One region of the Peribacillus sp. N1 genome, then DNA from elsewhere that is predicted to be linked to it. Evidence: riboswitches for the same ligand, from Rfam matches in the RefSeq annotation. Region 1 holds a riboswitch; each other region holds the start of a gene.
What was found. Region 1 has a riboswitch for S-adenosylmethionine ahead of ACYP5M_RS02230 (Na+/H+ antiporter NhaC family protein). Riboswitches for the same ligand answer to the same signal wherever they lie in the genome.
Positions count from the first base shown of each region.

Region 2: linked by a shared signal. The riboswitch ahead of ACYP5M_RS13010 (5-methyltetrahydropteroyltriglutamate--homocysteine S-methyltransferase) and the one ahead of ACYP5M_RS02230 (Na+/H+ antiporter NhaC family protein) in region 1 are both predicted to bind S-adenosylmethionine.
Region 3: linked by a shared signal. The riboswitch ahead of ACYP5M_RS25080 (Fur-regulated basic protein FbpA) and the one ahead of ACYP5M_RS02230 (Na+/H+ antiporter NhaC family protein) in region 1 are both predicted to bind S-adenosylmethionine.

Region 1 covers NZ_BAAHZO010000001.1:480,655-483,934, reverse strand. Annotated here, with positions in the region: gene ACYP5M_RS02235 (chromate transporter) at 1-341, shown strand, start outside; gene ACYP5M_RS02230 (Na+/H+ antiporter NhaC family protein) at 673-1,980, opposite strand; SAM riboswitch class I at 2,171-2,278, opposite strand; gene ACYP5M_RS02225 (SOS response-associated peptidase) at 2,557-3,228, opposite strand.
Region 2 covers NZ_BAAHZO010000003.1:27,429-30,708, forward strand. Annotated here, with positions in the region: gene ACYP5M_RS13005 (formylglycine-generating enzyme family protein) at 1-617, opposite strand, end outside; SAM riboswitch class I at 1,035-1,136, shown strand; gene ACYP5M_RS13010 (5-methyltetrahydropteroyltriglutamate--homocysteine S-methyltransferase) at 1,220-2,323, shown strand; gene ACYP5M_RS13015 (LysR family transcriptional regulator) at 2,377-3,255, opposite strand.
Region 3 covers NZ_BAAHZO010000011.1:20,146-23,425, forward strand. Annotated here, with positions in the region: gene ACYP5M_RS25070 (N-acetyltransferase family protein) at 188-694, shown strand; gene ACYP5M_RS25075 (aspartyl-phosphate phosphatase Spo0E family protein) at 763-957, opposite strand; gene ACYP5M_RS25080 (Fur-regulated basic protein FbpA) at 1,211-1,399, opposite strand; SAM riboswitch class I at 1,575-1,679, opposite strand; TPP riboswitch at 1,837-1,942, shown strand; gene tenA (thiaminase II) at 2,032-2,721, shown strand; gene thiW (energy coupling factor transporter S component ThiW) at 2,737-3,258, shown strand; gene thiD (bifunctional hydroxymethylpyrimidine kinase/phosphomethylpyrimidine kinase) at 3,227-3,280, shown strand, end outside.

The DNA.
Region 1 (3,280 bases):
CTACTGCTGGATTTGCAGGGGCCATTTCATCTGCTTTCGGAATCTTACTTCCTGCTATTATATTCGTAACCGTTATAGCCACCTTCTTCAGCAAATTGAATCATTACCCAGTTATTCAATCCATGTTCTATGGACTAAGACCCATTGTCACTAGTTTAATCCTCTTTGCAGCAATCAGCTTTGCACTTTCCAATAATATGATAGCGCTGAACTTTTCTTGGCATGCGATAAGCTTATTAATCGTTTTTGGATTATCGTTATTTGCCCTAATGAAATTACGCTGGCACCCAGCCTATGTAATTATCCTTTCCGGTTTAGTTGGTGTTGTCCTCTATTCATGACAGGTGTCGCACACACAACCATCATTAATTTGGACCGGAATTAAGCAGAAAAATTGAAGAATGATTGATACTATATGAATGGGAGAAAACTTGATTATGTTTATGTATTTACCATACAAAAAACACCCTGTATCCAATGATTCAGGGTGTTCAGACTGTAGACTAACTCGATGAAATTTTAGGGGTTTGTACAATTTGAACGTTGATTTCCCCTCCAGGCACTCGCTTTCCGCGGGCGGTCCGGGAGCCTTTGCGCCTGCGGGGTCTCCCCTGGACTCGCTTTTCCCGCAGGAGTCTCGCACACCCGCTCCAATCAACTTTGTTTTAACTTTTAGTTCTTCGATCCATCATTTCCCGGCTGAAACCGTGGAAAACCAATCAAGATGGCAAGGACGCCACAAAATCCAATTAGTATTGGGTAATATGAATACTGCAAGATGCTTATCGGAGAAATCTTTGCTACCCCTGCTGCAACAAGCAGTTGTGCTCCATATGGTATCAACCCTTGGATACAACATGCAAATATGTCAAGCAAGCTCGCTGATTTACGCGGATCAATCCCATACTTTTCAGCGATATTTTTGGCAAGTGGCCCGGCAATGATAATCGAAATCGTGTTATTTGCCGTTGAAAGGTTTGTCAAACCAACAAGCCCTGCAATGCTGAATTCCGCCCCTTTTTTTGATTTGCTATTTCGGGTCACTAGGTGGAGTAGATAATCGATGCCACCATTATGTTTGATAACAGCTACCATACCTGCAATTAAAATGGCAAGGAAGGAGATTTCATACATTCCCGCCATTCCTTCTCCAACTTTTTGAATGACACCCAACGGTTTATAACTTCCATCAGCCAAGCCGATAATTCCGGCAAATACGATTCCGATGGAAAGGACCAGGAACACATTGACTCCTGCCAATGCAGTGATCAATACGCAAAGATATGGAAGAATCTTCACCCAATTATAAGAATGTTGGGAGATGTCAGCTTGTTCACCCATTGTTAAAATTCCAAGGATTGCACATGTGATGATGGCCGCAGGTAAAACGATGAAAAAATTCACTTTAAACTTATCCTTCATTTTCGTTCCCTGAGTTCGAACTGCAGCGATTGTCGTATCTGAAATGAAGGAAAGGTTATCCCCAAACATCGCACCACCAATAACGGCCGCCATTGATAGGGCAAGCGAAATATCTGTTTGCTCACTAATCCCGACCCCGATAGGTGCCAATGCAACAATCGTTCCCATGCTTGTCCCCATGGATAAAGAAATAAAACAAGCAATAATGAATATCCCTACCATTAATAGATTTTGCGGAAAAACAGCTAAGGCAAGATTCACTGTCGATTCAACTGCTCCCATGCCATTGGCAACTTCGGCAAAAGCACCAGCTAAAAGGAAAATGATAACCATTAACATAATATTGGCGTCCCCGGCACCTTTACAGAAGATATCAACCTTATGATTGAATGTCTCTTTCCGATTCATTGCCAATGCAGCTGCCGAAGCAATTGAAATTGCAACAATCACCGGAAATGAATAAAAATCTTTAGTGATGATTCCGGACCCTATAAATAAAATTAAAAATACGACAAATGGGATCAATGCCCATGGATTCCCTTTATTGTTTGCACTCATGATGTACACCTCTTTTTATTTTTCCCGTGACATGTGTCACAGCTCTTATTCTATTAACAGCTTTCGCAAATAACTCCAATTTGAACCTACCTGATTATCTAGTCTTGGAGATATAGCAAAAAAACCGGCATAAAGAAGACCCCTTCTATTTAACAACAAGAAGAGGTCTTTTAATTTATAAAAAACACCCTCCTTATCTTTCAGGCAAAAATCAGCCTGCTGGATTTGGCACAGCACTCCATTTAAGTCCGCTGCCGAGACATCTTCGGGCCAGTCCCTCCGTCTCTCTTGATAAGAAGATTACATTATATAATTTATCAAATATTACGATGCCTTCCAGAAAAGTACCACACTGGAAACTTGCTGAAACCATCTGAGTTTGTGAAAGTGACATCGAAAGTCGTTTTGAAAAGCAAATATAACAGTACAGCATTTTGTCTATTTTCGCAAGGGTTAATTTTAAAGTATTTTACATGCACTCCTTACTATTTATAAAGAAATCTTGACATGTGCGGTTAATCAGTTTTTTTCATTTATCAGGATGGAATTCATATAAAAAAGAGGTCTTATGACCTCTCAGCAAATTTGTTGTATTAGGTTAGATGAATTATTTTTGGTCGAATTCACATCAGTCGATACCTCAAAGGCTTCCATCTGTTCCGAATCGAATGACTTTAAATACTGCTGCAGATATGCAGGATCATTATTTGTTGGACTCAACCATTCTTTTTCATCTTCTGGTTTAAGGATGACAGGCATACGATCATGAATGCTGGTCATTAGCTCATTAGGAACGGTTGTTATAACGGAGCATGAATAGACGCTGATGCCTTCAGGAGTTTTCCAGGATTCCCAGATACCCGCCATTCCAAATGGAGCATGATTCTTCAGTTTTATTCGCATCGGTATTTTTCTTTCCGGTGTCTTCTTCCATTCATAAAAAGAGTCAGCGATTATCAAGCATCTCTTCTTCTTATACGCATTCCTGAAGCTTGCTTTCTCAGTAATGGTTTCCGCTCTGGCATTGATCATTTTGTAGCCCACTTTTTCGTCTTTTGCCCAGAAAGGAATGAGTCCCCACCGAAGATATCCAAGTCGATTCCTTGCCCCGTCATTAATGACGGAGAGAACGGATTGGGAGGGAGCAATATTGTAGCTGAATTGGTATTCCCCATCAAACGATCCTTGAATATCAAACCGATCTTTTATTTCTTCAATGTCAGTGAAAAGGGTAAAACGTCCACACATACTATCGCCTACCGTATTAGAATTTATTACAGTGTAACAAATCGAACGGACA
Region 2 (3,280 bases), on a different contig from region 1:
CAGTGATGCTTTCCCCCTTGGTGCAACTCATCCCCCCAAGGATATTTACGATTTACCACTCCACTGGCAGCAGCATATTCCCATTCCGCTTCTGTCGGAAGTCTTTTTCCAGCCCATCTACAAAACGCTTTGGCATCATTCCATGACACATGGACGACCGGATGGTGAAAGCGATTCACGATTGAGGAATCCGTCCCTTCCGGATGCTTCCAGCAAGCATTTCGAACAGCTATCCACCAAGGTGTTTTTTCGGCTGCCCCCACCATATCCCGTTCCATTCGTTTGTTGACAAACAAGTTAAAAACAAAAGACCATCCATATTTCTCCGCATCTGTTACATAACCGGTATCCTTTATAAAACAATAGAATTGTTCATTTGTTACGGCGTATCGGTCCATGTAAAAGGACTCAATCTTTACTGTTCGTGGTGGATATTCACCATCTTCTCTTGAACTATCTTCATCACTTGATCCTAGTAAAAATTCACCTGCTTGTATCAAAGACATATTATAGAAATCGTTTTTGTTTGTCGGGATCGAATCAAGGTCAGTTTCAATTGAAAGAAAATTCCGTCTTTTTAATACAGTACAGCATGATTTCATATTTGTTGTTTTCATGTTTCCACTCTCCAATGAATCTTCTCCTAGGCACTGCTTATGCCTGTATTATCACAATTTTTTCCGAACAAAAAAGGACACAGAAATGTTGTAATGAACAACAATTCAGTATCCTTTGGTTGACCAATTGGATAATCCAATTTTATTCTCTTTTCTTTATGCAATTTAACAATAAAACATAAATACTCATTAATCAAGTAGGTTTAATTATTTTATTTGTTTTTTTCAGTCTTCCCTACTAATCGTTATTTTAAAAAACCACGTCTAAACCTGATCTAAAAAGTGGTATAAAAAGCCGAATACAGAAAATGATCATGCCAGGAACCGAGTAATAAACGGTATATTCTAAATATTCAACCTCCAGCGCTTGACCTTTATAAAAACTACCTGTATAGTCATAGTTAATTTAATAGACAACTCTTATCCAGAGAGGTGGAGGGACTGGCCCTTTGATGCCTCAGCAACAGACTATTCATGTACTGTGCTAATTCCAGAAGTGTAAAAACTTGAAGATAAGAAGAGTATATAGCTTTGTTGCCAAAACCTCTTCTTATTTTTTAAGAAGAGGTTTTTTATTTTTAAAAGGAAAGAAGGAATGCAACATGTCAATCACATTAACGAAAGCACCATTCAGGGCCGATCACGTCGGAAGTTTATTAAGACCGGAACGTTTACATATTGCCAGAAAGCAATTTAGGGAGGGTACCCTTTCAGCAGAGCGCCTTCGTGAAATTGAAACCGAAGAAATCAAACGGATTGTCGATAAACAAATTGAAGTTGGATTAGAGGCTGTTACGGACGGCGAGTTCAGACGAACATGGTGGCACTTTGACTTCCTCGAACATTTAAATGGCATCGAGGGATATGTGACTGAAAAAGGTCTCACATTCGATGGTGTGGAAACAGAGAGATATAACGTTCGCAATACCGGGAAGGTTTCATTCAATCCTGAACATCCCTTCATTAGTGATTTCATTGAATTGAACAAAATCGTGAACGGTCGTGCCGTTGCTAAGCAAACGATTCCCAGTCCGAATCAGTTATTTGCTGCAGGTATTCATAATGAAGACATCTACCCTGATATTGAAGATTATGCAAATGATATCATCAAGGCGTATCAGCATGCTTTGAAAGCCTTTTATGAAGCAGGTGTGCGTTATCTTCAATTGGATGATGTATATATTGCCAGACTTTCAGCTCCAGATTTCCAGTTCAAAGATGGAAAATATACGAGGGAACAGTTAATTGATCTTGCACTTCGTGTCATTAATGGAGCATTGGAAGGCAAACCAGAAGACCTTGTCGTCACTACCCACCTATGTCGCGGAAACTATCAGTCGACTTGGGCGTTTGAAGGAAGCTATGCCCGTATCGCTCCAACTTTATTGGCAAAAGAAAAAGTGGATGGATTCTTCTTGGAATATGATGATCAACGCTCAGGGGATTTCAAACCATTGGAATACATTCCAAATGGCGGTGCACAGGTTGTACTGGGGGTCGTCACTTCAAAAAATGGGGAAATCGAAGACAAGGAAGCTGTTAAGGCACGCATTAAAGAAGCCTCGCACTTCGTTGCTCTCGAACAATTATGCTTAAGCCCTCAATGCGGCTTCGCCTCCACCCATCACGGCAACAAGCTAACCGAAGAACAGCAATGGGAAAAGCTGAAATTCGTCGTTGATGTAGCAAAAGAAGTGTGGGAATGATTCATCTTTAAATGTAACGTAAAAGCTAGGCATTAGGCAGGCCTAGCTTTTCTTCAAAACAGCTCAATAAAATGTTTTGCCGTTTTGGAAAGATAACGATCTTGTCTAAAAACCAAAGCTATATTCGATTGAATTGAAGAATCGATAATATCCAACACTTTCACTCCTTTTATAATATGAGGTGAAACAGCTGATTTCGGAACAATACTCGCCCCAACTCCAGCTGAAACCAGAGAGAGCAGAACATTTACATCATGGCATTCGCATAAAATATTTGGCTGTATTTCCCGCTTTTTAAATTCCTCGATAATTTCTTCGTAAATCCCTTGTCCTTTTTCCCTATGCACTAAAAGCAATGGGATATTTTCAATATCCTTTAAATGAACCCTACTCTTTGAAGTGAAACTGTCCCAATCCTCAGGTACAACAAAAACATTCGGCACTTGTCCTATGTTCAAAATGGAAAGACCCTTCATCTCGACAGGTAAATGAACAATAGCAAGTTCAATATCCTGATTCTCCAAATAATTACTTATTTCATATGGATCTCCTGCGAATATTTTAAAGGAAACGGAAGGATATTTTTTCTTAAAATCATTAATTTTATCAGGTAAATAAGACATATAGGCAAGTACGGAACCTACTGAAAGGGTACCTTTAATTCCCTCACCCGTTTCCTTCACTTCGAGCAAGGAGTCCTCGAAATATTGCAGCATATTCTTAGCCTTCTCGTAAAGTACCCTCCCAGCTTCGGTCAATTCCATACTTTTACCATTCCTTTTTCGCTCAAGTAAAGTAGTCCCTAATTCTTCTTCCATAAGGCGGAGCTGCTGGCTTAATGGCGGCTGTGACATATTCAATTTTTTTGCTGCACGGGAAACCTGGCCTTCTTCTGCAAGAATAAGAAAATATCGTAATTGTCTAATATCCATTTTGGCACCTCTAATATATATGTAA
Region 3 (3,280 bases), on a different contig from region 1:
AATCCTTTACATACCCAAAAAACCTGCAGACTTAACATAAAAAAGGAATTGTCAGATAAAGAGTAAAAAGTGTATGATAATAAAAAACTTTCAATGGATTGGATGTCAATTCACCGTCCCTTAAACAAAAAAACGGGATTACCCTTCATTCTGGAGATTGAATAAATGATAGTTAGGAGATTACATCATGGAAGAGCACATAGAGTTTAGAGAGGCAGAACTATCTGATTTACCTAGAATTGTTGAAATATATAATTCGACAATTGCTTCAAGAATGGTCACGGCAGATACGGAGCCTGTATCCGTCCAATCGAGGGTTAAATGGTTTGAGGAACATCATTCAGAAAGTAGACCGCTATATATCATTACTATAGAAGGGAAAACTGCTGGATGGATGAGCTTTCAATCCTTCTATGGCCGACCGGCATATAATTCCACTGCCGAAATCAGCATTTATATTGATGATTATTTCCGGGGAAAAGGAATCGGACAAATTTCGATTCAAAAGGCAATTGAATTGAGTCCAAAATTAGGTATTAAGACTATATTGGGTTTCATTTTCGCCCACAATATACCTAGCCTTAAGCTTTTTTCCAAATTCGGGTTTGAAGAATGGGCACATTTACCTCAAGTTGCCGAGCTGGATGGCATTGAGCGGGATTTGATCATTCTTGGTAAACATGTCGATATTTAATATAATTTTTTAGAGCTATTGCCTTGAGCAGTAGCTTTTTCAAATTAATACAGGTCGAATATGCTAATTTAAAAATACCGATATGCGTTTTGGAGGGAAAAATATTCTGACTCTCTTTTACTTGCTAACGCATTTAATAGCGTATCCAATTCTTGACTGGCCTGAACAGTAAGCAGACTTGTTAAGCCGTAACTTGCTGCCAATTTGATCATTTCCTGTCTCTTTTCTTCTACCCTTTCTATAGTTACTTTACGGCAAGGCATTATATGCCACCTCCCATTTATTCAATTTTTTTACACTTTCATCATAATTAAACTACTAGTTAAAATCAACTATTTTTCAGAAATAAAATGTGTTATTTTATAGGACAAATGTGACAAAACACCTACTTTATTCTTTAATTATGTATATTTTATGTCATTTTCTATTAAACGCAAAAAAGCATCCACTAGTGTATACTGTGAATGCTTACATCATATCCCTTATCCAAGAGCCCAAAATATAGTCCTTCGCTTACTATGTCATCCATTCAGAAGGTGACTCGTTATTAGGTCTATTTATAACAATCTTATATTCATCTTCAAGCACTTTTAATGGGGCATCATAAAGGTGCCTTTCATCAGAGGTTTTGTATACTCCATTGGCCAATAGCTCTTCAATGAGTTTTGCCTTCCTCTGTTCAATCCTCTTAAATAATTCTGCCATGTAAATGGCTCCTTTCCTAGTCATCCTAGAGCCTGCTTCTAGTTAGCTAACTTTATCAACTTGTTTGATTTTCACCAAATTATATATACCTTTTCTATTATGTCACTAAACGTTATTTCCCAAAAATAAAAGCCCCTTCTAATTCAAGAAGAGGCTGACTGTGTCCGTACGGCTCTTCTTATCTTCCAAGCATATGCTTGTTGGATTTAGCACAGTTCCCAAAATGGGTCCGCTGCCGAGGTTTCTTTGGGCCAAGTCCCTCCACCTCTCTGGATAAGAATTCGATATATAAATGATGTAGAAATGATTCTACCCTAATAATTATCAAAAGTCAATTACCTGGTTCTCCCTTTTTTCCTGGACATTACATGCTCCCTCTTCAAATACAGGTTGCATTTTCTTGTCTTTCTGATATGATGTCAGTAATTACATACAATTCACACCACTAGGGGAGTCTTTTTTAAGACTGAGATGGAAATAGTTTCCGGACCCTTTGAACCTGAACCGGCTCATACCGGCGGAGGGAAGTGGATGATATCGTCCATTTACAGACTATATCCATCTACCCCGTTCCGTATTCAGGAACGGGGTTTTTCATTATCTAGGGGAAACATTCTAAAGGAGGATGAACAATGGAGAATATTAAAACAGAAACATTCAGTGATAGACTTCATGCACGGGCAAAAGAGATTTGGAAAAGGAATCATTCACATCCCTTTGTCCAGGCAATTGGAAATGGTACGCTTCCTGAAAAGAAATTTGCCTATTACATGAAGCAGGACTATATCTATCTCATGGATTATTCCAAGCTCTTTGCTTTAGGTGTCATCAAAGCCCATAACATCGAAACCATGGCAAAGTTTGCGAGTATTTTAAATGAAACCCTTCAAGTGGAAATGGATATCCATCGGCAGTATGCTTCCGAATTCGGGATCAGTTCCAAGGAATTGGAAGAAACAGAACCTACTCCCACCACTCTAGCCTATACAGGTTACATGCTAAATGCAGCTCAGCATGGGACATTGGCAGACTTGATCGCCTGTCTCCTGCCATGCGCTTGGGATTACTATGAAATCGGTTTGCTATTAAAAGAACAAAATGGAGCAGCATTGGAAAACAATCGCTACGCAGATTGGATAAGGTCCTATTCATCACCTGAATTCGGGGAAGCATACAAGTGGCTGATCGCATTGTTGGAAGAATTGACGGAAGGCATGCCAGAAAAGGAACTTCTTCGATTAGAAAAGCACTTTTTGGTTACTTCCCGATATGAATACTTATTCTGGGATATGGTTCAAAATGAGCAGGATTGGCCGCTGTAGGTCGCAGACATGATGATGAATCCTATCAAGAAACTGACGTTGACTGCCATGATAACGGCTATAACGACACTGACCAGTTCATTTATTTTCATCCCTGCAGGATTTGCAAAGGTCTTTCCTATTCAGCATCTGTCAAATGTCCTCACGGCCGTTCTATTGGGGCCTGCTTATGCTGTGACACAAGCTTTCCTAGTTTCCATCATTAGAAACATGTCTGGTACCGGTTCAATATTCGCCTTTCCCGGGAGCATGTTCGGTGCACTTTTGGCTGCCATCCTTTATCGAAAAACACAAAGCTTAAAATTCGCTTGTTTAGGTGAAGTGATCGGGACCGGCATTCTCGGTTCCATGGCCTGTTATCCACTTGCCATCCTCCTATTAGGAGAAAAAGCTGCTCTTTTTGGTTTTTTACCGGCTTTTATGCTCAGTTCATTCGCAGGTGCGATTTTAGCTTTCATATTACTTAAAATACTTCTAAAAAATAATTATATGAAGGGGTTTTTTTATGAAAACAGCATTAACCATCGCCGGCTCTGATTCAGGAGGCGGTGCTGGAATA